2 regions of the Luteibacter sahnii genome follow, and region 2 is predicted to be linked to the other one. Evidence: predicted binding sites of a transcription regulator. Region 2 holds the regulator's gene; the other holds the start of a gene.
The links. Region 2 encodes sigma-54, which starts transcription at its own class of promoters, with help from an activator protein. Its sites were predicted from a motif close to TGGCACGNGCNTTGC; they were not measured.
Positions count from the first base shown of each region.

Region 1: a site for sigma-54 is predicted at 8,633-8,647, ahead of fliD (flagellar filament capping protein FliD). Genes of this name have one in related genera too.

Region 1 is NZ_JAQLOK010000001.1:464,078-478,338, reverse strand. Features, by position in the region: gene fliI (flagellar protein export ATPase FliI) at 1-295, opposite strand, end outside; gene PI246_RS02280 (flagellar assembly protein FliH) at 292-951, opposite strand; gene fliG (flagellar motor switch protein FliG) at 951-1,940, opposite strand; gene fliF (flagellar basal-body MS-ring/collar protein FliF) at 1,954-3,663, opposite strand; gene fliE (flagellar hook-basal body complex protein FliE) at 3,694-4,035, opposite strand; gene PI246_RS02260 (sigma-54 dependent transcriptional regulator) at 4,118-5,539, opposite strand; gene PI246_RS02255 (PilZ domain-containing protein) at 5,840-6,430, opposite strand; gene fliT (flagellar protein FliT) at 6,456-6,752, opposite strand; gene fliS (flagellar export chaperone FliS) at 6,749-7,165, opposite strand; gene fliD (flagellar filament capping protein FliD) at 7,188-8,546, opposite strand; gene PI246_RS02235 (flagellin N-terminal helical domain-containing protein) at 8,685-10,082, opposite strand; gene flgL (flagellar hook-associated protein FlgL) at 10,438-11,637, opposite strand; gene flgK (flagellar hook-associated protein FlgK) at 11,640-13,514, opposite strand; gene flgJ (flagellar assembly peptidoglycan hydrolase FlgJ) at 13,566-14,261, opposite strand, start outside.
Region 2 is NZ_JAQLOK010000001.1:191,242-205,502, forward strand. Features, by position in the region: gene PI246_RS00880 (alpha/beta fold hydrolase) at 1-17, shown strand, start outside; gene PI246_RS00885 (acyl-CoA dehydrogenase) at 75-2,546, shown strand; gene ptsP (phosphoenolpyruvate--protein phosphotransferase) at 2,837-4,594, opposite strand; gene PI246_RS00895 (HPr family phosphocarrier protein) at 4,627-4,896, opposite strand; gene PI246_RS00900 (PTS sugar transporter subunit IIA) at 4,889-5,281, opposite strand; gene rapZ (RNase adapter RapZ) at 5,320-6,204, opposite strand; gene hprK (HPr(Ser) kinase/phosphatase) at 6,227-7,177, opposite strand; gene hpf (ribosome hibernation-promoting factor, HPF/YfiA family) at 7,298-7,645, opposite strand; gene PI246_RS00920 (RNA polymerase factor sigma-54) at 7,770-9,248, opposite strand; gene lptB (LPS export ABC transporter ATP-binding protein) at 9,349-10,068, opposite strand; gene lptA (lipopolysaccharide transport periplasmic protein LptA) at 10,073-10,675, opposite strand; gene lptC (LPS export ABC transporter periplasmic protein LptC) at 10,638-11,237, opposite strand; gene PI246_RS00940 (KdsC family phosphatase) at 11,234-11,782, opposite strand; gene PI246_RS00945 (KpsF/GutQ family sugar-phosphate isomerase) at 11,826-12,839, opposite strand; gene PI246_RS00950 (BolA family protein) at 13,012-13,248, shown strand; gene murA (UDP-N-acetylglucosamine 1-carboxyvinyltransferase) at 13,296-14,261, shown strand, end outside.

The DNA.
Region 1 (14,261 bases), 270 kb from region 2:
GCGTGACTCGCGCGTTGGGTAGCACGCCGTGCATTTCACCGGTGGGCATCAACAGCAGGCGGCCGTCGGCGAACCCGACCACCTCGGTTTCGAGCGACTTGCCGTCCGCCGCGGCGACCATGCACCGCGCGCCCACCGGGGCCTCGCAGCCGACCGCTTCGAGGGTAAGCCCGACCACGCGGCGCAGCTTGCCTTCGGCTTGCAGAGGCCGCACGCGCGCCGCGTTGGCCGCCTGTGCGGACAGCGCATCGCGCCAATGGGCGTTGCGCGCGGCCAGGTGCGACTCGGCGTTCACGGGGTATCGTCCTCGCCAGCCGGCGCGATCGGCGCCACGAGCACACTGTCGATCACGGCGGCCAGCCGCGTGCGCACGCGCGCATCCAGCCGCGAATGTTCACTTTCCAGGCGCACGTCGCCGCGCTCGAGCGAGGCGTCGTCCACCACGGTGCCGTCGGGATCGACCGCGCTGCGATGCTCGCGCACGATCGCCGCGTCGGCGGGATTGAGGTGGATCTTCAGATGACGCGTCGCCGCCGGCAGTGCGTCCACCGCCTGGCGCACGACGTCGAGAATGGTCTGGGGACGGGTGGCGATCTCGAAGCCGAGCACGCGCTCGGCGATTACGGTTGCCAACGCCGCCAGTTCGCCCGCCACCTCATGGTCGAGGTCGGCGAACGGGCGCTGCATGGCCGCGATGATCGCGTCGACGCGGGCGACCTGGGCCGCGAGTTCGCGCTTGGCCATGGCCCGGCCTTCGTTCAGGCCGGCATTGAAGCCCTCTTCGCGCGCCTGCCGTTCGATGGCCTCGATCTCGGCCACGGTCGGTCGTTGCGGACCGGCGTCTTCGGCGGCCTCGGCCGTCGGCTCGGGGTCGGGCGCGCCGACCACGGGAAGCTCCCAGCGTTCGAAGCGCTCGACCCGCTCGCGGGAGAGGATGGACGTAAGACTCATCAGACGAACTCGTCCCCGCCGCCGGCGAGATTGATCTGGCCCGCGTCAGCGAGGCGGCGCGCGGTGGCCAGCACTTCCTTCTGTGCCGCATCCACCTCGGAGAGGCGAACCGGACCCTTCACCTCGAGGTCGTCGCGCAGCATGTCCGCCGCGCGCTTGGACATGTTGGCGAAAATCTTCTCGCGGATCGCCGCGTCGGCGCCCTTGAGCGCGGTGATGAGGCGGGCCGACGGCACCTCGCGCAGCAGCGTCTGCATGCTGCGGTCGTCGAGTTCGGCCAGGTCGTCGAAGACGAACATGAGTTCTTCGATGCGCTCGCCCAGGCCCGCATCGATGCCACGGATGGCCGTCATCAACTCGGCCTCGCGCGCGGTCTCCATCGCGTTGAGGATGTCCGCGGCGGCCTTGAGGCCGCCGACGGTCGCCGACTTCAGCTTGGTGGAGTTGCCGGAGAACTGGCGCTCCATGATTTCGTCGAGTTCGTTCAGCGCATGCGGCTGCACGCCGTCGAGCGTGGCCACGCGCATGATGACGTCGCTGCGCGTGCGCGCCGGGAGATAGCTGATCACTTCGGCCGCCTGGTCGGGCTCGAGATGCGCCATCACCAGCGCGATGATCTGCGGGTGCTCCTGGCCGATCATCTCGGCGATCGCGCGGCTCTCCATCCACTTGAGCGACTCCAGGCCCTTGCTGCTGCGGCCCAGGAGGATGCGATCGATGAGGCCACCGGCCTTGTTCTCGCCCAGCGCATTGACCAGGATGCGGCGGATGTATTCCTCGGTACCGACGCCGATAGCGGTGTGCTGGCCGACGTCTTCCTGCAACTGGGTGAGCACGGTCTCCACCTGGTCGCGCGACACGTTCTTGAGCGCGGCCATCGCCGTGCCCACGGCCTGCACTTCGCGCGCGCCGAGGTGCTTGAGGATCGACGCGGCGTCCTCCTCACCGAGCGTCAGCAGCAGGACGGCCGCTTTCTGCGCACCCGTCAGCATCTCTTTCGTATCAGCCGCCATCGTCGCCCACCCAGCTCTTCACGACCTGTGCGATCTGCTTCGGATTCTCGGCGGCCATGCGCTTGGCGAGGCCGACCTTCTGTTCGTAGGCCAGCAGGTGCGGCGAGCCGAGCTGCGGCTGCGCACTGGTGCTGACGCGGTCCGGCGTCATGTCGTCGTCATCGACCATCACCGACACGGTCGGCATCGGGCCCGCGAGCGCCACGTTGTTCATCATCACCGGGGCCGGCTTCAGCAAGCCCTTGAGGATGGGGCGCAGCACGAAGAAGCCGACGATCAGGGCCACCATCACGCCCAGGCCCTGCTTGATCAGGTCGAGCATGCCCGGATGCTCCCAGAAGGGCGCGCTCTCGGGTTCGGCATCGGCCACTTCGCCGCGGAACGGCTCATTGATCACGCTGACACTGTCGCCGCGCGCGGCGCTGAAACCGACGGCGTTCTTGGTGAGTTCGGTGAGCCGGCCCAGTTCGTCGGCCGTGAACGGCACGCTCGTCGACTTGCCGTCCTTGCCCACCACCTGCTTGTTGTCGACGACCACGGCGACCGTGAGGCGGGCGACCTTGCCGGCCGGGTCGGTCACGTGACTGACCGTGCGATCGAGTTCGTAATTGCGCGTCGCGCTCTGCGAATTCTGCGTCGGCGTCTGCGCCGTCTGCGTCGTGGCACCCTGGGCGCCCGGCTTGGCGCCGCCGTTGGCCGGGTTGGCCGCCGTGGCGTTGGCGCCGGTGTTCGGCGGCTGGTTGCTCAGCGCGCCGGGCACGCCGCCCTGGCTGGCGCCGTCGCTGCGCGTCTCGCTGCTGGTCTGCTCGCTGCGCAGCGCCGGGTTGTCGTGATTGAAGGTTTCGCTGGCCTTTTCCGTCTGCGCGAAATCGAGGTCGGCGAACACCTGCGCGCGCACCTTGCCGGCACCCACCAGTGGGGTGAGCAGGTCTTCGACGCGCTGGGTATACGTGGCCTCGATGCGATTGGACAGGCGCATGCGCGTGTCGCCGATCGCCATCGCGCTATCGGGATCGCTGACGGTCAGCAGGTTGCCAGCCTGGTCGATGACCGAAACCTGGCGCGTATCCAGACCCGGCACGCTCGCGGCCACCAGGTGCACGATGGCGGCGACCTGGCCCTGGTCGAGCTGGCGTCCCGGGTACAGCGTGACCACCACCGACGCGCTGGCCGGTTTGTTGTCGCGGATGAACGCCGACGGCTTGGGCATGGCCAGGTGCACGCGCGCGGCGCGCACCGATTGCAACCCGGCGATGGTCGAGGAGAGGTCGCTTTCGAGCATCGACTGATAGCGCGCGCGCTCGGCCATGTCGCTCATGCCGAACGGCGAATCCGAACCCGGCACGGTGGCCGCCGCGGCGCCCTGCGGCAGGCCCTGGCCGGCGAGCTTCAGGCGCACGCCCGCCACGTCGGCGGCCGGCACGAAGATGGAGCTGCCGTCGGTGCTCAGCGTATAGGGCGTGTTGGCCGCCTGCAGGGCCTGGGTGACGGCTGCGGCGTCTTTCTGTTCGAGGCCGCCATAGAGCAGGCCGTAGTTCGGCGCGCGCGACCACAGCACCGCCGCGATACCGATCGCCACCGCGGCGGCGATACCGGCCAGCATGAAGAGTTGCCGCGCCGCAGGCGTCTGCGCGAGGGACTTCAGCGAGTCCATGCGCTTGCCGCCGCTTTCCGTGTTAGCTACGCCGTTATCGGCCATGGTTCGGGCTCAATCGGTTCGTGGGGTCGATCAGATCGACATGTTCATGATTTCTTTGTACGCATCGACGAACTTATTGCGTACTTCGGTCATCGCGCGAAAGCCGAGGTCGGCCCGTTGCCCCTGGATCATCACCTGCGCGAGATCCACGCTGGGATCGCCACGCTCGAACGCGTTGGAGAGCTTTTCGGCTTTGTCCTGCGCCTTGGCCACGCCGTCGATCGATTGACGCAGCACGTCGCCGAAGCTGCCTTTCGCGACCGGCGCCGTCTCGTTGCCCAGGCCGCCGACGCCGCGGATCGCGGGCATCTCGGTCTGCGCGCTGATGCGGCGCATCTGGGAGAGAAGGTTGTTGACGTCGATCGTGCTCATGACGGTTTTCCAGCGCGGTATCGGACTTATGACACGCGATGCACGAGGTGTGCCAATCGCGCCCGTCGCGCGAAGACGGCGCTCAACCGGCCTGCGCGGCCTCGGAAAGCCCGTACTTGCGGAGCTTTTCCACCAGCGTGGTGCGCTGCACGCGAAGCAGCTTCGCGGCGTGGGCCACCACGCCGTTAGCCGAGTTCAGCGCCTGGCGGATCAGGCCGATCTCGATGCCGGCGAGGTGATCCTTCAGGTCGAGGCCGCCCTGCGGCAGCACCGAGGGATCGCCCTCCCCGCCGAGCGCGGTGAAGCTTTCGGTGACTTCAGGCTCGGCTTCCATCATGGCGATCAGCGCGGCCCCGGAGACTTCTTCCAGCGGCGCGGCGCCACGGTATTTTTCCGGAAGGTCGGCCGCGCGCACCTCACCGTGCGGCATGAGGATCGCCATGCGCTCGACCAGGTTGGACAGCTCACGCACGTTGCCCGGCCAGCCGTGCCGGCACAGGGCGTTCATGGCGCCGGGCGAGAAACGCACCGACGACAAGCCACGCTGCACGAGGCGCTGGTTGAATTCGCCGATCAGGGCCGGCAGGTCTTCCAGGCGCTGGCGCAGCGGCGGCATCTCCAGCGGGAACACGGAAAGGCGGTAGTAGAGATCTTCACGGAAGCCGCCGCGCTCGATGGCCTCTTCGAGGTTGCGGTGCGTGGCCGCGATGATGCGCACGTCGCAGCGCTGCGGACGGTTGCCGCCCACGCGCTCGAACACGCGCTCCTGCAGCACGCGCAGCAGCTTCACCTGCATCGGCAGGCTCATGTCGCCGATCTCGTCGAGGAACAGCGTGCCGCCCTCGGCCAGTTCGAAACGGCCCTTGCGGGTGCTGATGGCACCGGTGAAGGCTCCCTTCTCGTGACCGAACAGCTCGCTCTCGAGCAGTTCGGCGGGGATCGCGCCGCAATTGATCGCGATGAACGGCTTGTCGCGACGTGGCGAGCACTCATGGATGGTGCGGGCGACCATTTCCTTGCCGCTGCCGGATTCGCCCAGCACCAACACGCTCGAATCGAACGGCGCCACCTGGCGGATCAGCCCGTTCACGCGCTGCATCGGCCCGGACTGGCCGACCATCCGCAGGCTGGCGGCCGGCGGCTGGATGCGTGACTGGAGCGCGCGCAGGGCTTCGGACAGGCGCTCGTAGCGCAGGGGCAGTTCGATCAGCTCGACGCTGTGGTTGCGCGAGTCGTCGGCGAGCAGGGTCGAGGCCAGCGGCGAGTCGGCGGCGACCAGCATCGGCAGGTCGCGACCGTTGCGGCCGAGCGCGCCGATGCAGGCGTCCAGTTCGGCTTCGCTCTGGACCGTGCCGACGAACACGCCGCGCCAGCTTTCCATCGCATCGGCCTCCTGCAGGCTCGTGGCCGGCACGGGACGGTATCCGAGGAAGGCCAGCACCGACATGATGCCGTCGGCGCGGGAACGGTCGGATTCGACGACGAGAAAGTTGGACGACTTCATTAGGAGTTCCTCACCAGGTCGGTTCGAAGTGCTGATCGACTTCACGGGAGGTATCAATCAAAGAGCGTGCCAACGACGGAATTCCGGCGCGCGACGACGTAAAAGCACGTCGCGCGGGGCTTCGCAAGGATGTGAGCGAAATCGCCAGATCGCGTCGCGAAAACGTGAAGACGTCACGTTTGACGACACACGTCACGAATGTGACGCAGGGGGCCACAAGACGTTTTTTCGTCGCGTGACGTAAAAGGTCACTTAGTGCCGAAACCGTTGGGGGACAACGCGCCGCCCCCTAGGCCACGACTAAGGTACGTCGCCGCGGCCGTCACCGCCGTCGCCCGGACGGGCCTGGGCGCGCGCCTCGGCCACCTGGCGCCGGTGCTGGCGGAACACCAGGCGCTCGATGCCATCGCGGGTCGCTTCGGTGAGCCCCTCGAAACCGATGAAGCCCCGGCCGTCGGACGGCCCCGGCAGTCGCACGCCCGGCAATTCGAGCGGCAGGGCTCGGCAGGCGTCGAAATGAAGCCGCAGCACCACGGCCTGCCCGACGGGCGGCAAGCCGTCCCAAGGCAGTACCGCGCCGTGGGCGTTGAAACGCACGGGGATGCGCGGCGGCAGGCCCGCCTGGGGCAACAGCAGCCGGTTGACGATTTCCATGAGGACATTGAGCTTGGCGTCGAGCCGGACGATCTCCTGGCTCAGGGCGCCGTCGTCTTCGCTGGTTTCGCTGCGCCGCTCCATCAGGGCCGAAACGGCCACCAGCACGGACGCGTTACGGTCGTTCACCAGGGCCAGTTCCGACGGATCGGGACGCTCGCGGGTTTCGCAGGTGGCGTGGAACCGGGCATCCCAGGCCACGCGCTCGGAAAAGGCCTTCCAGCCGTCGTCGCTCATCGCACCCCTCCCCGCCATGGCCTGCTCAGAACGAACTATACGCGGCCACGGCGCGGCGCACGCGGCGCGCCTCGTCCCACGCCTGGGCCGCCTCGTCGCGGGCGGCGGAGACGAGGTCGGTGATCAGGTTTTCCAAAAGCATGATGGACTTGAGCGTTTCCATGGTCTCCGGTGCCTGGCGCATCGTGCCGGCATGGAGGATGGGATCGCGCTCGGCCTGGAGATCGGCCATGTCGTCCCAGCGCGATTCGCTGGCGGCGGCGTGCATCGACTCGGTGAGCTCCAGCACCCGGGCCACGTCACACCAGAGCACGTCGTTCACGCGCCCGCTCCAGCCACCTGGCGGGCCTCGACGGGAATGGCGACCCAGCTGGCGCGAAGCTGGTTGAGCAGGCGGGAGACTTCGTCCAGCGCCTCGGTATCGTCATGCAGGTTGGCCTGGAGCAGGCGCCGGCTCATGTAGTCGTACAAGTCGGCCAACTGGCCCACCAGCGGCGTTTCGATCTCGGGATTCAGGCCGGACTGCAGCCCGCCCACGATCTCGATGACCTTGGAGATCGCCTCACCCTTGCCGGCGACGTTACCGGTCACCATGCAGCCGCGGGCGAAACGGATGCGCTCCAGCGCGCCGTCCATCAGCAGGGTCACGAGGCCATGCGGGTCCGCCGTTTCCACGCCGCCCTGGGCATGGACCTGCTGGTAGGCGCCTGCGCCGCGGGAATAGCCGTAAGACATGAAAGATATCCTCGAGAAATCGTCAGGACTTGCTGTTGGCCAGCATGTCGAACTGCTGCGACAGGAAGCTGGTGGTGCCGGCGAGCTTGGTCATCATCGCGTCGAGCGCGGTGTACTGCTTGGTCAGCCGGTCCGAGTAGGCGTTCATCTGATCGTTGAGCGCGTCCTGCTGGGCGTTCAGGTCCTTGGTGGCCTGATTGAGGTTGTTCTGGCGCTGGGTCAGGATGCCGGTGGACGACGTCCAGCCCGTGATCAGGGTGTTCAGCGCCGGCGCGATACCGTTGCTGCCGCTGAGCAGGTTCTGGGTTTCCAGCGGGTTGTTCGTCAACGCGTTGGTCAGCTTGGTGGTATCGAGCTTGAGCGTGCCGTCCGTCTGGAAAGCGACGCCCAGGTCGCTGAGCGACGACGGGCCGGTCGCATTGCCGGTGAACTGCTTGCCGAGCAGGGTCGAGATCTGGCTCTTGATCGACGACACGGTGGCGTCGCCGATCAGCGCGCCCACCTGCTGGTTGGTCGGGTCGTACTTGGTCAGCTGCTGGTACGTGCCGATGAAGCTGTTATAGGCATTGACCAGGCCCTGCACGCCGGATGTCACCGCGCTCATGTCGTTGGTGACGCTGAGGGTGGTCTCGCCGGTCTTGGCAAGGGTGATCGTCACGCCGTCGATCGCCGTGGTGGCGACGTTGGTCGAGCTGCTCGCGGCGAGGCCGTCGATCGTGAACTTGGCGTCCTGGGCCGCCACGGTCGGCGTGCCGCTGGCCGGGTCGAAGTTCAACGACGCCAGGTTGCCGTCGCCACCGCTGCTGGTCACCTTGAACGCGTTGGCCGCGCCGGCGCTGTTCGACGACAGCACCAGGTGCGCGCCATCGGTACCGGTGACGATGCTGGCGCTCACGCCCGGGTTGTCCGACGACTTGTTGATCATGTCGCGGATCGTCTGCAACGAATTGTTCGTGCTGTCGACATTCAGCGACATCGACTTGTCGCCGATGGCGATGGTCAGCGTGCCGGTACCGACCGCGGTGCTGCTGTTGGTGAAGGCCGGCGACGTGGTCTTCTGCGCGGCCGCCAGCTGGGTGACCTTGATGTCGTAGTTACCCGGCTGGGCGTTGGTGCCGGTGATGGCCGTAAAGACCGTGTTGTCGCCGATGGCGACCTTGCGGGTCTGGAAGGCGGTGCCGTCGCTAAGCGAGGCGATGGCCGTCTGCAGCGCGCTCACCGAGGAGGTGAAGTTGCCGAGCGACGAAATCTGGGTGCTGTTCTGGCTGAGCTTGTCCGCAATCGCCTGGTCGGGTGCCGCGCGCTTGTTGGCGACGAGGTTCTTGACGATGGTCGGCACATCGATCGAGCTGGAGCCGAGATTGACGGGACTGGTTGCCATGAGGTGCTCCGTGGAAGACGCCTCACTGCCCGGGCGCCAATTTGCCGACGGCGGCCCCCGTGTCGAAGGCCGCCGCGGACAACTAAGCAATTACCCTGCCAACCCCGGGGGCGGACCCCGGGGTGGTAGCGCTGCCGATTAACCCAGCAGCTTGGTGACGATCTGCTGCGACTGGTTGGCGGTGGCGAGCACCGACACACCGGCCTGCTGCAGGATCTGTGCCGAGGACATGTTCGCGGTTTCCTGGGCGAAGTCGGCGTCGGTGATGGCCGAGCGCGACGAGGTCAGGTTCTGCGAGATGTTCTGCAGGTTGGAGATGGTCGACTCGAAGCGGTTCTGCACCGCGCCGAGGTTGGAGCGCAGGCTCGACACCGACTGCAGGGCCGCGTCGACGCGGTTGATGGTGGCGTTGGCGCCGTCGACCGTGGCGATGCTGGAGTCGGCAAGCGTACCGGTGCCCACCGCGACGTTCTGCGAGGTGAAGCCCAGGGTGGCGGCCGGGCTGCCGGCGGTGGCCGTGATCGTCAGGGCCTGGGCCGAGGCGATGTTCAGCGAACCGTTCTGGCCGACGTAGGCCGAGATGCCCTGCGACGACTGGCTGTTGATAGCGTCGGCCAGGTCCTGCGTGGACTTGAACGTGCCGGAGATGTTGAACGCGGTGCCGCTGCCGACCTGGATCGAAAGCTGGCCGGCGGCGATGGTCACCGGCTGGGCCGGGGCCGTCACGGCGGCGTTGACGCCCGTGGAGGTCTGCGTACCGGTGTTGGCGGCGAGCGTGCCGTTCAGGCCCAGGCTGGTGGCCTTGTTACCGGCGACCGTGATCGCCGCGTTGGTGCCGTTGGTCAGCTTGATTTCGCCGTTGACCACCGAGGCCAGGCCGGCCGACACGCCGTTGATGGCGGTGGCGAGCGAGTTGGCGTCGGTGAAGTTGCCGGTGACGCTGGTGCCGCCGATGGTCAGGTCGCCGTTGGCCAGGCTCAGGCCCGCCGGGAACGTGGTGGCGACCGAGGCCTGGGCCAGCTGCCCGACCTGGTTGGCCTTCATGCCCTGGTTCAGGCCGACGGAGATCACTTCACCGACATTGGCGCCGACCTGGAAGCTCAGGTTCTTGGCCGAGCCGTCGAGCACTTTCATGCCGTTGAAGTTGGTCTGCGTGGCGATACGGGTCACTTCCGACAGACGCTGCTGCACTTCGGCGTCGAGGGCGGCGCGGTCGCTGGACGAGTTGGAGGCGTTGGTCGACTGCACGGCCAGCTCGCGGATGCGCTGCAGGTTGTTCGTGACTTCGTCCAGGGCCGATTCGGTGGTCTGCGACAGCGAGATACCGTCGTTGGCGTTGCGGACCGCCTGGTTCAGGCCGTTGATCTGGGTGGTGAAGCGGGTCGAGATGGCGAGGCCGGCGGCGTCGTCCTTCGCGCTGTTGATGCGGTTGCCCGACGACAGGCGCTCGATGGCCGAGGACAGCTTGTTCTGCGACGCGCTCAGGTTACGCTGGGCGGTCAGCGACATCATGTTGGTGTTGATGGTCAGAGACATGGGAATGATCCTGTGTAAGCGGAACCGAATGCCGGAATAAGTTGCGGCGTAGTCCGGCGGGGTTCCGTTAGGGAAGCCTTCCGCCTCAGAGAGGTTTACGGCACGCCGGGAAGAAACTTGAGTGGATTTTCTGACGCTGTAGCGACTTCATGTGACGCAGGCCCGGTAGGAGCACCCTGCCCAGCTGCCGTCACGAGGGGTATCGGCATGGATCGCACAGGGTTTAGGGCCTTTTTCGATGATTTGCCGGTGATGGGCAAATAACGCGAAAGCGGTAAAAGACGGCGGTCGGCCGCCCGTGATAATCAGAGCGAAAAGCGCATGGACCCCATCCGCGCGCCTTCGCCGGAATCGATTACTTGAGGTAATTGAAAAGCGACAGGTTCTGCATCTTCACGTACGCCTGCTGGGCCACGTCGAGGGCGGACTGCTCCTGCGCGAACTTGCTCGTGGCGCTGGCGTAGTCCAGTTCGGTGAGGTTGGACAGCGTGCTCTTGTATTGCAGGCTCGCGTCGGAGCCGATGTCGGTCTGCTGGTCGAGCACGTTCATCCGCGCGCCGATCTGCGTGCGCGTCTTGAGGAAATTGCCCTGCGCCTGGTCGAGGTTCATCAGCTGCGCGTTGACCTGGTTGTTCATCGCCGGACCGCCGCCGTTGCCGGCCTCGAAGGCGTTGATGATGCCGGCGACGCTGGAGAACACGTCCTGGTTCGACGACGGCGACACGCTGAAGGTGTCGCCGGTGGCGGGGGTGCCCGTGATGTTCAGCTGGGCGCCCTTGAACTGGATCGCGCCGGCACCGCCGGTGTACGTGCCGGTGGAGACCACCGGCGCAGTCGGGTCGGTCAGGTCGTGCACCTCGTAGGTGGTCGGCGAGGTGAAGGTGACGCCGTAATTGCGCCCGTCCCACTGGCTGGCGTCGGTCACCGAGGTGGTCTGCACCACCGCCGTGCCGGTGTTGGCGGCGCCCGCGCCGACGGTGAAGGTGCCGTTGCCGCCCTTGATCGCCATGAAGACCGAATCGCCGTCGTCGCCGGTCGCCACCTGCATACCCGGCGCCGCCGCGACCATGCGCTGGTTCTGATCGCCGCCGTAGGTCACCGACAGGTCGCTGAGGGTGAACGGTTGGGTCGAGGTGCGGCTGCCGGCGAAGATGTATTCGCCCTGCCCGTCGCGCGTGTTCGCCAGGCCCGCCAGGGCGCTGAGGTTCTGCCGCAGTTCGGCGGCGATCGACTTGCGCGACTCATCGGTCTGCGTGCCGTTGTTGCCCTGCAGGGTGAGGGTGCGGATGCGGTCGAGGATGTCGCCCGCGGACGAAAGCGCCTGTTCCTCGGTGGAAAGGCGGTTCGACGCCGACTGGATGTTGCGCGTGTACTGGTCGTTCTGGGCGCTGGCCGAGCTGACGTCGACCGCGCGCGCCGCCGCTGCGGGGTCGTCCGACGGCGTCTGGATCGCCTTGCCGTTGCCCAGCGCGAGCTGGGTCTGCGACAGGTCGTACTGGCGGTTGAGCATCGAATTGACCGCCTGCTGCTGACCCCATGTGGTGGAAATTCGCATGATCAGCCTCGTACCGCGCTCAGGAGGGAATCGAAAACCGTGTTGGCCGCGTTGATGACCTGCGCGGACGCCGCATAGGCCTGCTGGAAACGCAGCAGGTTGGAGGCCTCTTCGTCCATGTTCACGCCAGAGAGGCTCTGCTGCGCCGCCGTGGCCTGGTCGAGGATGCTCTGCTGCGCGGACATCGCCGTGTTCGCCTGCGCGCCCGCCGTGCCGACCTGCGCGATCAGCTGGCTGTAGGACTTGCCGATCGTGGTCACGCCTTTGTCGAGCACGCCGAGGTTGGCCACGTTCGCCAGCGCGAGCGCGTTGCCGTTGTCGCCGCTTGCCGAGCTCGCGGGGTTCACGTTGAACGTATCGTTAGCGGCAGGCGCACCGGAAAGCTTGAGCGTCCAGCCGTTGCCTGCGATCGTGCCGGGGTCGGTGTAGGTCTGTGCGGCGCCGCCGTTGACGGTGTAGGTCGTCGGGGAGGTGAACTGGATGACGACCGGCGTCTTCAGGTTCGGATCCGCGGCGTTGGTCACCGTGAGCGCGCCGAGCACGCCCTTGCCGGTGTTGGACGGCGAGCGGGTCGCCACGAGCGGGCCGGATGCCGCGATCTTGTTGGTGTCGGAGATCGCCACGCTGATCGTCGACGCGGCGTTGCGCGTGGGCTGGATCTGAAAACTGTCGCCCTTCTGGGGCGTCCCGCTGGGCACGGTGATCTGCAAGCCATCGACGGTCAGCGGGTTGGCGACCGAGCCGTTGCCCGTCGAGGGCACCGTGGTGCCATCGGCGGTGGTCACCGACCAGTTGGCGCCGTCGTAGCGCACGACGTAATCGGAGGCACTCAGCTTGCCTACGTCAGTGATCTTGGCCGCCATGGTGGCGTTGCCGGTGTTAGCCACGCTGTTGAACACCGCCGGGTCGGCGATCGAGAAGAAATTGCCGCCCTGGTCGCCATTGAGGTCGACGCCCTGGGCATGCTGGGCGTTGAATGCGCTCTGCATCGCGATGGCCGCGCGACCGAGCTGGTTGCGTGCCGGGTCGAGCACGGTGGTGCGGAAATCGAACGCCGCGCCCAGCGAGCCGGAGCCCAGCTGGTTGCTGATCACCGACCCGCCCGGGCCGACGACTTCCAGGCGCGAGGAGTCGTACTGGTTGGTCGCCGTGGTCAGCTTCACCGCGTTGGTGGCGCCCACCAGCGGCTGGCCGTTGCCGATCGACACCGTCACCATGTGGTCGCTGTTTTCGGTGACGCTCACGCCGACGATCGCCGACAGCTGGGTGATCGCCTGGTCGCGCGAATCGAGCAGGTCGTTCGGCGCCGCGCCGCCCGCGTAGGCTTTCTGGATCTGCCCGTTGAGGTCGGCGATGCTCTGGGCCAACGAATTGATGTCACCGACCGCGCTGGTGACCTGCTGGTTGGTCTGCTGGTCGATCTGCTGAAACTGCGAGGACAGCGAGCGGAATGTCGACACCAGCGTATTGGCCTTGCCCAGCAGCGCCTGCCGGCTGGCCGTATCGACCGGCGCGTTCGCCACGTCGTTGACCGCGCCGAAGAAGCCGTCCAGAGCCGTCTGCAGGTTGGCCGAGCCGCTCACCGCGTTGTTCGTCGCCGCGGTATAGGCGGCGTATTGGGTGGCGCGGCTCTGGCTGGAGGTAGCCGACCACATGGTCTGGGTGAGGAACTGGCTGTACGAGCGCTGCACGCTCACCGCATCGGCGCCCTGGCCGATGTACATGCCGCCGTAATACTGAGGCGCGCGTGCGTTGAACGACGTGGTCTGCCGCGTGTAGCCCGCGGTGTTCACGTTGCTGATGTTGTGACCGACGGTGGAGAGGCCCACTTGCGAGGCAAGCAGTCCGGATACCCCGGTGGAAAGCAGATCGGCCATCGTCGTGTCCTTGTGTCCTCGTGGCTTAGCGGGTCAGGGTCGCGGTGACGGTCACAGCGCGTCGGCGATGTGACTGAGCGCGGCGAGCGCCTGCTTCATCACTGGACCGTTGGCGATATCGACCAGCTTTTGCGCGTAGCTCGGATCGGTGGCATAGCCGCCGCGCGTGAGCGCGTGGGCGAAGCCGGCGATGTCGTCACCCCGCCCCACCGCCGCCGCGTAACGCGGGCTCGACGACACCATGTCGGCGTAGTCGCTGAACGACTGCGACGGCGAATCGTAGGCGCGGAAATTGTCGCGCTTGCGCACCGCCACGCCATTTTCGTATTCGAGGGTCGGCACGCTCACGCGCTTGCCGTCCCAGCTGCTGCCCGCCTTGATGCCGAACATGTTGTTGCTCGCGGTCGCGCCCTGCTGCGGCATGTGCTTGCCCCAGCCGGTTTCCAGCGCGGCCTGGGCGAGCAGCGCACGCACCGAGACGCCGAGCTTGCGCGCGGCCTCGATCGCGTGCGGCGCGAAGGTGCGCACGAAATCCTCCGGGCCGTCGATGTCCAGCTTGCCTACCGCGTTGGCGACGGCGTTGGCGCCGTCGCCCACCATGCGGCCGGCCTTGCCCACCATCGCCTCGAGCGAATCCATCAGGCCGCTGTTCTTGTCCGACGGCGACGAGATCGCCGACGCCGTGGTGGCGTCGCCGGTCACGCCAGCGAAAAGGCCGTCGTTGGCGCCCTTGGACGCCGACGATGC
Region 2 (14,261 bases):
TGGAAACGCTTTCCTGATTTCTGTTGTCCTGTAGTTACCACACGCAATAAGCCGACCGTTACGAGGTGATACCCATGTCTGCGATCCTGGTTGTGCTGGCGGCGCTGATCGCCTCCGGTGCATGTGCCTACCACCGCACGTCCCTGAAGACGTGGGCCATCGCGACGGCAGTGACGACTCTCGTCGTCGGCGTGCTCGCCGGCGCGCCCGTCACGACGATCGTCCTGCTGCTGCTCCTGGCCGCCGTGGCGGTGCCGCTGTTGATGGTCGATTTCCGCCGCAAGACCATCAGTGCGCCGCTGCTGTCGATGTTCGCCAAGGTGACGCCGAAGTTGTCCGATACCGAGCAGACCGCGCTTGAGGCCGGCACGGTCGGCTTCGAAGGCGAACTGTTCTCCGGCAAGCCTGACTGGTCGCAGCTGCTGCGCCAGCCGAAGCCGGAGCTGTCGGTCGAAGAACAGGCCTTTCTCGACGGCCCCGTCGAAGAACTCTGCGCCATGGTCGACGACTGGCAGATCACCCACGAACTGGCCGACCTGCCGCCCGAGGTCTGGGATTTCATCAAGAAAAACAAGTTCTTCGGCATGATCATCCCGAAGAGCTACGGCGGCCTCGGTTTCTCCGCACTGGCGCACTCGGCCGTGTTGCAGAAGCTCTCGAGCATGTCGCAGACGCTCGCCTCCACGGTGGCCGTACCCAACTCGCTGGGTCCCGGCGAACTGCTGATGCACTACGGTAGCGACGAGCAAAAGAACCATTACCTGCCGCGCCTTGCCGACGGCCGCGAGATTCCCTGCTTCGCCCTGACCGGCCCGTACGCCGGTTCGGATGCTACCTCGCTGCCGGACTTCGGTATCGTCTGCAAGGGCCTGTGGAACGGCGAAGAAACCGTCGGTATCCGCCTTACGTTCGACAAGCGCTACATCACGCTGGCGCCGGTGGCGACCATCGTGGGCCTTGCCTTCCGCATGTACGATCCCGAGAAGCTCCTGGGCGACAAGGAAGATCTCGGCATCACGCTGGCCCTGCTGCCGCGTGAGACCCCGGGGATGCAGATCGGCCGTCGTCATTTCCCGCTGAACACGCCGTTCCAGAACGGCCCGATCCACGCCAAGGACATGTTCGTGCCCCTGTCGGTGCTGATCGGCGGTCCGCACATGGCCGGTCACGGCTGGCGCATGCTGGTGGAATGCCTCTCCGTGGGGCGCGCGATTTCGTTGCCGTCCAACGCCACGGGTGCCTCGCGCATGGCCGTCGCCGCCACCGGCGCCTACGCTCGCATGCGCAAGCAGTTCGGCCTGGCCATCGGCCGTTTCGAGGGCGTGGAAGAGGCCCTGGCACGCATCGGCGGCCTCACTTATGCCACGCAGGCGCTGTCGCGCGCCACGGCGGCGGCCGTCGATCGCGGCGAAAAGCCGGCGGTACCCTCGGCCATCGCCAAGTACCACGCCACCGAGTGGTGCCGTCAGATCGCGTCGGACGCGATGGACGTGCACGGCGGCAAGGGCGTCATCCTCGGCCCGAAGAACTACATGGGGCGCGGTTGGCAGAGCGTGCCCATCGCCATTACGGTGGAAGGCGCGAACATCATGACGCGCAGCCTCATGATCTTCGGCCAGGGTGCCATCCGTTGCCATCCTTACGTGCTGAAGGAAATGCAGGCGCTCAACATCACGGACTACCGCGAGCGCCTGAAGACGTTCGACAAGGTGCTGTTCGGCCACATCGGCTTCGGCTTCTCCAACGCGGTGCGCAGCTTCGTGCTCGGCGTCACCGCCGCCAAGATCGGCGAAGGCGCAGGCGACGCCTACACCCGTCGTTACTACCGCAAGCTCAACCGCTATTCGGCGGCGCTGGCCCTTTGCGCGGACGTCGCGATGGGCGTGCTGGGCGGCAAGCTCAAGTTCAAGGAAAAACTCTCGGCCCGCCTGGGCGACGTGCTTTCGTACCTCTACATCGCCAGCGCGATGCTCAAGCGCTACGAAGATACCGGCCGTCCGGAAGCCGACCGCCCCCTGCTGGCCTGGGCGTTCCACGAGTGCATGTGGCGCATCCAGAACGCGCTGGATGGCGTCATCCGCAATTTCCCGGTGCGTCCGGTGGCGTGGCTGCTGCGCTTCCTGGTATTCCCGTTCGGTCGCCGCGAAGTGCCGCCGTCCGATCGCCTCGGTCGTCGTGTCGCCGCCCTCATCACCGCGCCGAGCGAAGCCCGCGATCGCCTTACGGCGTGGGCGTACCTCAGCCCGACCGCGAACAACACGGTGGGTCGCATGAACGCGATCCTGCCGGACGTCATCGCTGCCGAGCCGGTGGAGCGCAAGTTGGTCAAGGCGCTCAAGAGCGGGCAGCTGCGTGGGCACACCTACAACGAGCAGTTGGCCGAAGCGGAGAAGATCGGTGCCATCAACGCGGCCGAGCGTGACCTGCTCCAGCGTGTTCGCGACGGCGTGGCCGAGTTCATTTCGGTCGACGACTTCGATAGCGACGAGCTTCGCGCCAACGTCGTCAGCAAGGCACAGAAGATGGAGGCGTCCAGGGCGGCGTAAGCCTCTCGGGTCGTAGCGACAAAGGGCCGCGGGTAACCGCGGCCCTTTTTTTGTTCTTCGCGCAAGTGCGGGGATGCTGCATGGATGCAGGCCGTGCTGTTGTCTCGGACAGTGAGGCCGGAGCCTTCGGTGTCGATCCCATCCGGGCACGCTCATTCGAACGCTACGGGTGATCGGTCAGTACTGCCCCTACGCGAACGATGAGCGCTGTAAGCCAATCGTCGTGGTCGAACACATTGGTTGATGCGTGGTGTTCAAGCCCCGCCACCCAACGATGGCGGGTCGACCTGTCACGCTGCGCCAGCGCACCCATCTTGCCGTGCGATCACCTCCAGCAATCGCGCTTCCACGTCGTCGCGCGTGGCGGAGCGGAACAGCCTGGGGGCTGCGCGTCGGAGGGCGGCGCAATCGAGCGAGGCCAGGCGATCGCGCACCAGCAGCAACTGACCCGGGTGCATGCTGAATTCTTCCAGGCCCATGGCGAGGAGCAGCGCGGTGAACTGCGTGTCGCCGGCGATCTCGCCGCACAGGCTGACCGGCTTCTTCGCCCGTCGCGCCGCCGCGATCACGTGCGCGATCAGGCGCAGGAAGGCTGGCTGGAGCGGGTCGTAGATGCCTTCGAGGGCGTCGTTGTTGCGGTCGGCCGCGAGCACGTATTGCGCGAGGTCGTTGGTGCCGATGGCGAGGAAGTCGGCCTTCTCGAGGATCGCGCCGATGCCGATGGCGGCGGCGGGCACTTCGATCATGGCGCCGATATCGATGCGCTCGGGGAGTTCCTGACCACGGGCGGCCAAGGCTTCGCGAGCCTGCTTGACCAGCCGGCGCACGTCGATCAATTCGCCCACGTGGGTGATCATCGGCACGAGCACGCGCACGGGGCCGTAACAGGCGGCACGCAGGATGGCGCGCAGCTGCACGCTGAAGATGTCGGCGTAGCGCAGCGACAGGCGGATGCCGCGCACGCCCAGGGCGGGGTTGTCTTCGCCGCGGATGGCCAGGCCTGCGGCATCGGCCTTGTCGGCGCCCAGGTCGAGCGTGCGGATGGTGACCGGCAGGCCACCCATGCCGATGACCAGATCGCGGTAAGCGGCGAACTGTTCTTCCTCGGAGGGCAGGCCGCGCTGGCGCAGGAACAGGAATTCAGAACGATACAGGCCCACGCCGTCGGCGCCGCGGGCGCGGGCGAGGGTCACGTCGCTGGGCAGTTCGGCGTTGGCGTAGAGGCGGATGTGCGCGCCGTCGCGGGTCAGCGTGCGGGCAGAGGCGAGGGCGGCGAGCCGCCGTCCTTCAGCGGCGGCCTGGCGCTGCCACTGACGGTAGCGGGCGAGGTCCTGTGCGGTGGGGTGCACGATGACTTCGCCGTGCTCGGCGTCGATCAGCACGAGGTCGTCGTCGTTGATGACGGCCAGGGCGTCCTTCGTGCCTACCAGCATCGGCAGGTTGAAGCTGCGCGCGAGGATCGCGCTGTGCGAGTAGACGCTGCCCGCGCTGGCGATCACCCCGAGCAGGCCTTGCCCGGCCATGCTCGCCATCTCGGCCGGCGCGACCGTGTCGCTGACTACGATCTCGCCCACGCGCGCGGCGAGTTTGCGTTCTTCGCGGCTGGACTGCTGCTGCAGCGCGGACATCACGCGGCCGATGACCTGGTCGATGTCTTCGCCGCGGCTCTTGAGGTAGGGGTCGTGCATCGCGTCGAAGACGGCGGCCAGGCGATCACGCTGCATTTTCAGGGCGGCGCTGGCGGTGTAGTGGCCGACCGAGACGAGTTCGTCGAGGCCGCGAAGCAGTTCTTCGTCGTCGAGCAGCAGGCTGTGCGCGTCAATGAAGTCGCCCACCTCGCGGGCCAGTGCCCCATGCAGCTTGCCGCGCAGTTCGTGCAGTTCTGTGCGGGCATGGTCGAGGGCCTTGTGCAGGCGCTCGATCTCGCCGGCGACTTCGCCTTCGTCGAGCATCCGCGTGTCGACGGCGAAGATATTCGGCTGGACCAGACGCGCGCGCCCGAGGGCCATGCCACGGGCCGCCGGCGTGCCGGTCAACAGGTGTCTCATGACGGCCTCGCGGTGCGGTCGGCGGTCATGGCTCAGGCGCCCTCGTCGAACTTGCGGTCGAACAGGTCGACCACCGCGGCGAGTGCGGCCGCCTCGTCGTCACCCTCGGCGCGCACGGTGAGCGGGGTGCCGAGGCCGGCGGCCAGCATCATGACGCCCATGATGCTCTGGGCATTCACTTCGCGACCCTTGCTGATCAGGTACACCGTGGATTTGAAGCTCGCCACCAACTGGACCAGCTTGGCGGAGGCGCGGGCGTGCAGGCCCAGTCGGTTGGATACCGTGATGTCCTGTTCAAGCATGGTCGATGAAAATTCCCCCGCGCCCGCCGGTGGCCGCGATTTCGGCCAGTTCGGGCAGCGATTTTTCAGAGTAGTTGAGGACGCGCAGCAGCATGGGCAGGTTCAGGCCCGATACGCAGCGCAGATGGACGCCCAGTTCGCCCAGCGACAGGCCGATGTTGCACGGCGTGGCCCCGTAGAGGTCGGCCAGCACCAGCACACCGTCGCCCGTGTCCAGGTCGCGCGCGTGCCGGGCGGTGAGGTCGCGCATCACGTCGGGGTCCGCGTTGGGGGGGATCTCGACGGCGTCGACCGTCAGGGGCAGCTTGGGCATCACGTGGCGCGCGGCGGAAACCAGCGCCTTGCCGACGGCTTCGTGGGTCATGAGGAGGACGCCGACGCTCATCGACCGGTGCTCCGTTTTTGCTGGGGCGGGGTCATGGGTCACTCCAGTTCACGATGGAAGGTGAGTACGTTGCCGCGCTCGGAGCGGAAATGCCGGGCCAGCCGTTCCACCAGGTAGACCGAACGATGCCGCCCCCCGGTGCAACCGATCGACACGGTGACGTAGCTGCGGTCTTCACCTTCGAAGCGGGGCAGCCACGTTTCGAGCCATCGGGCGACGTCGCCATAGTATTCATTCACCACGGGATTCGCATCGAGGAACTCGCGGACCGGGAGGTCCTTGCCCGAGAACGGCCGCAGGCGCGGTTCCCAGTGCGGGTTGGGCAGGCAGCGTGCGTCAAACACGAAGTCGGCGTCCGGCGGCAGGCCGCGGCGGTAGGCGAACGATTCGAACAGCAGGGTCGTGCCGTCGCTCGCCGCGGCGTAGCCAGTGGCGAAGAGCCGGCGCAACTGGTGCACGTTGAGGTCGCTGGAATCGATCACCTTCTCGGCGATGGAGACCAACGGACGCAGCAGGCGGCGCTCCTCGGCGATGGAGTCGGCGAGCGAGCGCCGCTCGATGGCCAGCGGGTGGCGGCGCCGGGTTTCGGAATACCGCTTGATCAGCACGTCGTCGCGACTGTCGAGGAAGATCAGGTGCACGTGCACCCCGGCCGCCGACAGCTCCGACAACACGTGCGGCATGCGCTGGAGGTCGACGCGGCGGTTGCGCACGTCCACGCCCACGGCGATGCGCCGGCGCGGCCCGTGTTCGCCCTGGCTCACCGCCGCCACCAGTTGGGGAATCAGCTCGGCGGGCATGTTGTCGACGCAGTAGAACTCGAGGTCTTCCAGCGCGCGCAGGGCCACCGTCTTGCCGCCGCCGGACATGCCGGTGAGCACCACCAGGTGGAGGGCGTCGGGATCGACGATGGGCTGCATCATGGTCGTATCGTCGCTCACGGCGTCACCACGGAGAGAACCGGCGCATCTGGTGCGCCTGGCGGTCGATGAAGGTCTGCGCCGGGTCGATGCCCTTGCTCTTGAGCACGTGGCTGCGCACCGCGGCCTCCACCAGCACGGCGAGGTTGCGGCCGGGGGCGACGGGGATGGTGATCTTGGGGACGTCCACGCCCAGCACGTCGCGACGGCTGACGTCGCCGGTGAGGCGGGTCATGGCGTCGGTTTCCTCCCCGTCGCGCAGCGGCTTGAGGTGGATGACCAGGCGGAGGTATTTCGACGGCTTGACCGCCGTGTGGCCGAACATCTCGCGGATGTTGAGCACGCCCAGGCCGCGCACCTCGAGGAGGTCCTGCAGCAGTTCGGGGCAGGCGCCATCGATGACGTCCGGCGCGATGAGCGTGAATTCGGTGGCGTCGTCGGCGACCAGGCGATGGCCGCGGCTGATCAGCTCCAGCGCCAGCTCGCTCTTGCCCGAGCCGGGCTCGCCGGTGATCAGCACGCCGATGGAGAAGACCTCCAGGAACACGCCGTGCAGGGTGACCCGCGGGGCGAGCGTGCGCGCCAGGTGGTATTGCAGGTAGGTGAGCAGTTCGTGGCCGCGCTTGGTGCTCTGCCACAGGGGGGTATCGGTTTCCTCGGCCACCTCGCGCAGGTCGGCGGGGATGGATTGGTCCTTGGTCACGATGAGGGCTACCGGCTGGTACGCCGCGATCTTGTGGATCGCCTCCCAGCGCTGGCGCGATTCCAGGCCATCGAGGAAATTGAGCTCCTCCGTACCGATGATCTGCACCTTGTTGGGGTAGATCACGTTGAGGTAGCCCACCAGCGAGGGGCGGCGGCTCTGCTTGGCGTTGGTCTCCAGCACGCGCGACTCGCCGCGCATGCCGGCGATCCAGCGCAGGGCCATGCGCTCATGCACGCCGTCGAAAAGTTGTCTGGCGGTCAGCCGGTCCACGCGAGGTTCCCCTGGGGAAGACGAAAACCGGCGCACGACGGCGCCGGTTGAGGGGTATTGTGCCATCAAGCGTGGCGTCGGTCCGCCCGGAGCGGGCGGATCGGGGTACGCCGGGCCGGATCAGCCTGCGGTGCGCGCCTCGCGGACCTCGGCGTTGTGGTGATCCTTGAGTTTTTCCTTGTGCTTCCTGAGCTGGTCGGCCAGCTTGGTGACCATTTCGTCGATCGCGGCGTACATGCGGTCGCTGATCGTGCCGTCCTGGAGGCGGGCGTGGCCCTCGGCGTGGAGGCGGGTGCCGGAACAGTGCAGGGTGCCGCCGGCCTTGTGCTCGGCTTTGTCGACGCTGAGCACGACGTCCAGTCCGGTGATGTTGTCGAAAAGGCGTTCGAAGCGGCCGATTTGCTGCTCCACGCGCTCGCGCAGGGCGGGGGTGATCTGGATGTGCTGGCCGCTGATCTGGATTTGCATTGACGCCTCCTTCTTGCTGAGGGTGCCGCCTGCGGGGCGGCGGGGACGGTCGTGGCGGGGATGCCGCGACCTTCAAAACCATGTCGGTGAGACCGTCAGACCTCCGTGGTGGTTCCGTGTCGGCTCAACCGGCCCGCACGCGCTCGCTCGAACTGGGAATGCGCAGCGCCTCGCGGTACTTGGCCACCGTACGGCGGGCGACCTGAATGCCGCGTCGATGAAGCTCTTCGGCCAGCGCCTGGTCGGACAGCGGGCGACGCGGATCCTCGGCGAGGATCAGTTTGCGCAGCATGGCCTGGATCGCGGTGGCCGAGGCGCTGCCGCCGTCTTCGGTCGCGACGCCGCTGGAGAAAAAGTGCTTGAGTTCGAACGTGCCGCGCGGTGTGTGCATGTACTTGCGCGTGGTCACGCGGGAGATGGTGGATTCGTGCATGCCGACTTCTTCGGCGACCTCGCGCAGCACCAGCGGGTGCATGGCTTCCGGGCCGTAGTCGAGAAAGGCGCTCTGTCGGCGAACGATCGCCTCGGCCACCTTGGTGAGCGTCTCCGCCCGCGATTGGAGGCTCTTGAGCAGCCAGCGGGCTTCCTGCAACTGGCCTTTCATCCAGGTGGCGTCGTCGCCGCGGGCGCGGGCGATGAGGCTGCAATAGTGCTGGTTAAGCCCTAGCCGGGGCTGCGCATCGGGATTGAGGCTGACCTTCCACCGCCCGTTTTCGCGGCGGGCGTAGACGTCCGGGGCCACGTACTCCACGGGCGTGGCGTCGAGCGCCGCGCCGGGACGGGGATCGAGGCTGCGGATCAGCGCGGCGGCGGCCGTGACCTCCTCTTCGGGCGCCTTGAGCTTGCGTGCGATGCGACCGACGTCGTTGCGGGCGAGCAGTTCGAGCTCTTCGTTGACCACGCGCAGGGCGAGGTCGCGATGCGGGGTGTCCGCGCCGAACTGGGTGAGCTGGCAGGCGAGGCAGTCGCGAAGGTCGAGGCTGGCCACGCCGGTGGGATCGAAGCGCTGCACGCGCTGGCGCACGGCGTCGATTTCTTCATGGTTAGCCCGCAGCACGGCGGGAAGCGCCGAGGCGACGGCCTCGATGCCGTCGCGCAGGTAGCCATCTTCGTCGAGCGCGTGAATGATCGCCATGGCGATGGCGTGGTCGCGTGCTGAAAACTGCGACAGGTTGAGCTGCCATTCCAGGTGTTGCTGGAGGCTCTCGTGCGCGGCGTTCTGGGGCTCGAGGCTCTCGTCGTCACCGCCGCTGCCGCGCGCGGGCGCGCCGGCGTAGTCGCCTGCTTCGCCCGGAAAGCGATCGTCGTCCCAATCGGGCGTGAGGTCTTCGGACGGCGCGGTGGCGTTGTCTTCCTCCTTCGATGCCTTGGCGGGGGCTTCGTCGCGGAGGGGAAAATCCGGTTCGGGGAAGGCTTCGGCCTCGACCGTGTCGGGCTCGGATTCGGCATCTTCGGCGAATTCGAGCAACGGGTTGCCTTCCGCGATCTGGCGGAGTTCCGCTTCGAGCTCGAGCTGGGACAGCTGCAGCAGGCGGATGGCCTGCTGCAGCTGTGGCGTCAGCGTCAGCTGCTGGTTGAGGCGAAACTGAAGTCCGGGTTTCATGCCGTTGTTGCTCGGGATGCCGAACTCATCCTACCCCCTAGCGGGCCGGCGCTACCACTACCCGGACGGCCGCCCGCCGGCAGCGCGAAGCGGCGTCGCGTCAGATGCGGAATTCACGGCCCAGATACACTTCCCGCACCTTTTCGTCGGCGAGGATGTGCTGGGGCGTGCCGCGCGACAACACGACGCCATCGTTGAGGATGTAGGCGCGATCACAGATGCCGAGGGTTTCGCGCACGTTGTGATCGGTGATGAGCACCCCGATGCCACGCTCCTTCAGATGGCGCACGATACGCTGGATCTCGCCGACCGAGATCGGGTCGACGCCCGCGAACGGTTCGTCCAGCAGCATGTAGCGCGGGCGTGCGGCGAGCGCGCGGGCGATTTCCACGCGGCGGCGTTCGCCACCCGAAAGGCTGATGCCCTTCTGCTCGGCGATATGGGCGATCTTCAGCTCGTCGAGCAGGCTGTCGAGTTCGTCCTCGCGCTGCTTCTGGGTCATGCCCTCGCGCAGCTCCAGCACGGCGAGGATGTTGTCGGCCACGCTGAGGCGCCGGAACACCGAGGCTTCCTGTGGCAGGTAGCCGATGCCGAGCTTGGCGCGGGCGTGCATGGGCAGGCCGGTGATGTCCTGCTGGTCGAGCTTGATCGCGCCGGCGTCGGCCTGGATCAGGCCCACCACCATGTAGAAGCAGGTGGTCTTGCCGGCGCCATTGGGTCCGAGCAGGCCCACGACCTCACCTTCGCGGATGGAAAAGGCGAAATCGCGAACCACCTGGCGCGCACGAAAGCGCTTCTGCAGGCCTTGGGCTGAAAGCATCGGGTCAGGGCTTCTTCGGTTGAGCGGCGGGTGCGGCCGGCGCGGCGGCGGGCTGCTGCTTCGGCTGGAAGATCATGTGCACGGGAGCGGAGCCGTTGCTCTCGCCGGTCATCGTGCTGTTGGACGTGTTGTAGGTGAGCTTGTCGCCGTTGCTCTGGTTGAGCTTCTTGCGATCGGCCGGGTCGACTTCCTTTTCGACGTGGGCGTTGCCGGTGAGCACCGCGTAGTCCTGGTCGACCTTGTAATCGATGTTGTTGGCCTTGCCGCGCATCCACAGGTTTTGTTCGTCCTGTTGCTGCATGGTGGCGGCGCCGTCGACGACGACCCGGGTGATCTGGTTGTCGCCGTCGAGGTAGCCGGTGGCCTTGTTGCCGGTGACTTTCAGCGTGCCCTGCGTAAGCACGACGTTGCCGGTCCAGATGACCTTGCCCGGCTCCTTGCCGTTGGGCTGCTGCTGGGTGCCGTCGAACGAGGTCGACGTGACGTTGACCGGCTGGTCGCGGTCGGACTGCTTGGCGAAGGCAGGCAAGCTCGTCAGGAGCCCCGCGCCGAGCACCACGAGAAAGGCCTTAGCGCTTGCGCGGCTGGTAGACGGTGTGGACTGCATCGAGGAGCTCCAGGTGCTTGGTATCGAGGTTGGCGCGCATGCCGACGCCGTCCATTGTAGAGGTTCCCTGAACGATCCGCGCCGCTTCGGCGGTCTCCAGGCGGTTCTCCTTGGGCCAGGCGGTGACCTCGGAGGTGTCGATACTGGCGGGCGGGTAGGTCTGGAAGGCGACGCGGTCCATATGCACCTTGCCCTGCAGCTTGAGCAGGCTGCCGTCCTTGTTCACCCAGCCGTATTGGGAGTGGCCCTTCCACGGCGGCGTGGTGGGGTCCTTCACCGACGGCAGCACGAAGTCCGGCGCGTTGATGTAGAGCGAGTCGTCGCCTTCGCGACGTTCCAGGTGCGGCGCGATCAGGACGAAGGCGAGCTGGCCGTCGTCGTTGTACGAATCGAGGTGGAAGTTGGTCAGCACGTAGCCCGAGCGCGGCGGGCCGACGAAATCCTGGACCTTTTTCTCCGGCGCCACCCAGTAGTAGAGCAACACGCTGGCGCCCAGCGCGGCGGCGAGGATGCCGGCGATGCTCGTGGCGCTGCGGTCGCGGAACAGGTTGAACACGCTCACAGCCAGCGATCCCGCTCGGCTTCGGCCTTGCCCTGGGCGGCGAGGATCATATCGGCGACTTCGCGCGCGGCGCCGTACCCCCCGGACAGCCGCGTGCGCCACTGGGCGCGTTCGGCGACCCATGGGTGGGCGTTGGCGACGGCCACGGCCAGCCCGGCGATGGCCATGGCCGGCAGGTCGGGCAGGTCGTCGCCGACGAAGGCGGCTTGCTCCGGGGTGAGGCGCAGGGCCTCGACGAGCGCGGTGAGACAGGCGCGCTTGTCTTTCTGGCCCTGGTAGACGTGCTGGATGCCGAGTTCTTCGGCGCGCAGCGACACCGGATGGCTGATGCGGGCGGTGATGATCGCGACCTTGATGCCGTTTTCTTGCAGGCGCTTCAGGCCCAGGCCGTCATGCACGTGGAAGACCTTCATCTCGCGGCCGTCTTCGGCGTACCAGAGGCGGCCGTCGGTGAGCGTGCCGTCCACGTCGAACACCACCACGCGCACGCGCGCTGCGCGTTCGGCAATGTCGGCGGGGATGTCGGAGTAGTGCGTGTAAGCCATGGTCGCTGGATCTGGGGACGAAGGGGCGGCCGGGGAAGGGCCGTCAGACCACGCGGGCGCGCAGCAGATCGTGAATGTTCAGGGCGCCGACCACGCAACCGCGGGCGTCGGTGACCAGTAGTGCGTTGATGCCGTGTTTTTCCATCAGCTGGGCCGCCTCGCCGGCGAGCTTGTCGGACCCGATGGTCTTCGGGCCGCGGGTCATCAGGCCGGCCACCGTGGCGTTGCGAAGGTCGATGCCGTCGTCGTCGAGGGCACGGCGCAGGTCGCCGTCGGTGAAGACGCCGAGCAGGCGATCGTCGCCATCGACCACCGCGGTCATGCCCAGTCGCTTGCGGGTCATTTCAACCAGGGCTTCGCTCAGCGAGGCACCCGGTGGCACGCGGGGCACGTCATCACCTGCGTGCATGACGTCGGAAATGCGCAGCAACAGGCGGCGGCCGAGGCTTCCGGCGGGGTGCGAGCGGGCGAAATCGTCGGAGGTGAAGCCCCTTGCCTCGAGCAGCGCCACGGCCAGGGCGTCGCCCATGACCAGCGCCGCCGTCGTGCTCGCGGTGGGTGCCAGGCCGTGGGGACAGGCCTCGCAGGCCACGTTGGCGTCGAGGTTGACGTCGGCCTGCTTGGCGAGCGACGACCTGGGGTTGCCGGTGACCGAGATCAGCGCGATGCCCTGGCGCTTGACCGCCGGCAGGATGAACAGCAGTTCGTCGGTTTCGCCGGAATAGGAGATGGCCAGCAGGATGTCGTCGGGCTGGATCATGCCCAGGTCGCCGTGGCTGGCTTCGCCTGGGTGGACGAAGAACGACGGGGTGCCGGTGGACGCCAGCGTCGCGGCGATCTTGCGGGCGATGTGGCCCGACTTGCCCATGCCCGACACCACGACACGGCCCTTGCAGGCGAGGATGCGCTGGCAGGCGTCGACGAAGTTCGCGTCCACCCGCTGCTCAAGGGCGCGAATGGCGGCGGCCTCGGTGGCGATCACCGTGCGTGCGCTGCGGACGACGGTCTCGGCGTCCACGAGAAGGGGCTCGGCGTGCGGGGCGGTGCGGGCGTTCATGCGGCCTCGTGGGTCCGGGTCAGGGTCGAACCCGGGATGTCCATTTCTGCGACACCGGATTTCCATTACCATTACATATTCTCATTTTATCGTCGCTGCCATCGACCGGCGATTCAGGCTCCGTTTCGGAACCTCCCCGGCCGCGGCGACTCCCATCCCCACCGGAGACTCCATGGACGCTGCCCGCATCCAGGCATTGATCGAAGCCGGCCTTCCCGGCGCCCGGGTGAACGTGCAGGGCGACGACGGCGTCCACTTCGAGGCCGAAGTGGTTTCCGAGCAGTTCGCCGGCAAGCTGCCGTTGGCCCGCCACCGCCTCGTCTACGCCACGCTGGGCGATCTCATGGGCGGCGCCATCCACGCCCTGGGCCTGAAGACCCTCACGCCGGACGAAGCCGCCGGCCGCTGACGCGCCGCCGCCGATCCACCGTTTTTCCTTATAGGCACTTCCTCCCCATGGCAAAGATCCTCATCAGCGGCGGCCAGCCGCTCCAGGGCGAGGTCGGCATTTCCGGCGCCAAGAACGCCGTGCTGCCGATCCTCGCGTCCTGCCTGCTCGCCGACGAACCGGTCAGCATCGGTAACGTGCCGCACCTGCACGACGTCACCACCTTCATCGAACTGCTCGGCCGCATGGGCGTGAGCGTGGTGCTCGACGACCGCATGAAGATGCACATCGACCCGCGTCCGGAAAACTCCTGCGTGGCGCCTTACGACCTGGTACGCACCATGCGCGCGTCGATCCTCGTGCTGGGTCCGCTCGTGGCGCGCTACGGCAAGGCCGAGGTCTCGCTGCCCGGCGGTTGCGCCATCGGCTCGCGTCCGGTCGACCAGCACATTCGCGGCCTGCAGGCGCTGGGTGCCGAAGTGCTCCTGGAAAACGGCTACATCAAGGCGCGCGCGGGACGGTTGAAGGGCGCGCGCATCGTGATGGACATGGTCACCGTCACCGGCACCGAAAACATCCTGATGGCGGCTACCCTGGCCGAAGGCACCACCATCATCGAAAACGCGGCGCAGGAGCCCGAGGTGGTCGACCTGGCGCACTGCCTGATGGCGATGGGCGCGAAGATCGACGGCGTCGGCACCTCGACGCTCATCGTCGAAGGCGTCGAGCGACTGCACGGCGCGCATTACGAAGTGCTGCCCGACCGCATCGAAACAGGCACCTTCCTGGTCGGCGCCGCGATGACCGGCGGCAAGGTGCGCGCGCGGGGCGCCCGCGCCGATACGCTCGACGCGGTGTTGCAGAAGCTTGAGGAGGCCGGCGCCCACATCAGCACGGGCAAGGACTGGATCGAACTGGACATGCAAGGTCGTCGGCCGAAGGCGGTCAACCTCGTCACCGCGCCTTACCCCGCGTTCCCCACCGACATGCAGGCCCAGTTCACCGCGCTCAACTGCGTGGCCGAAGGCGTGGGC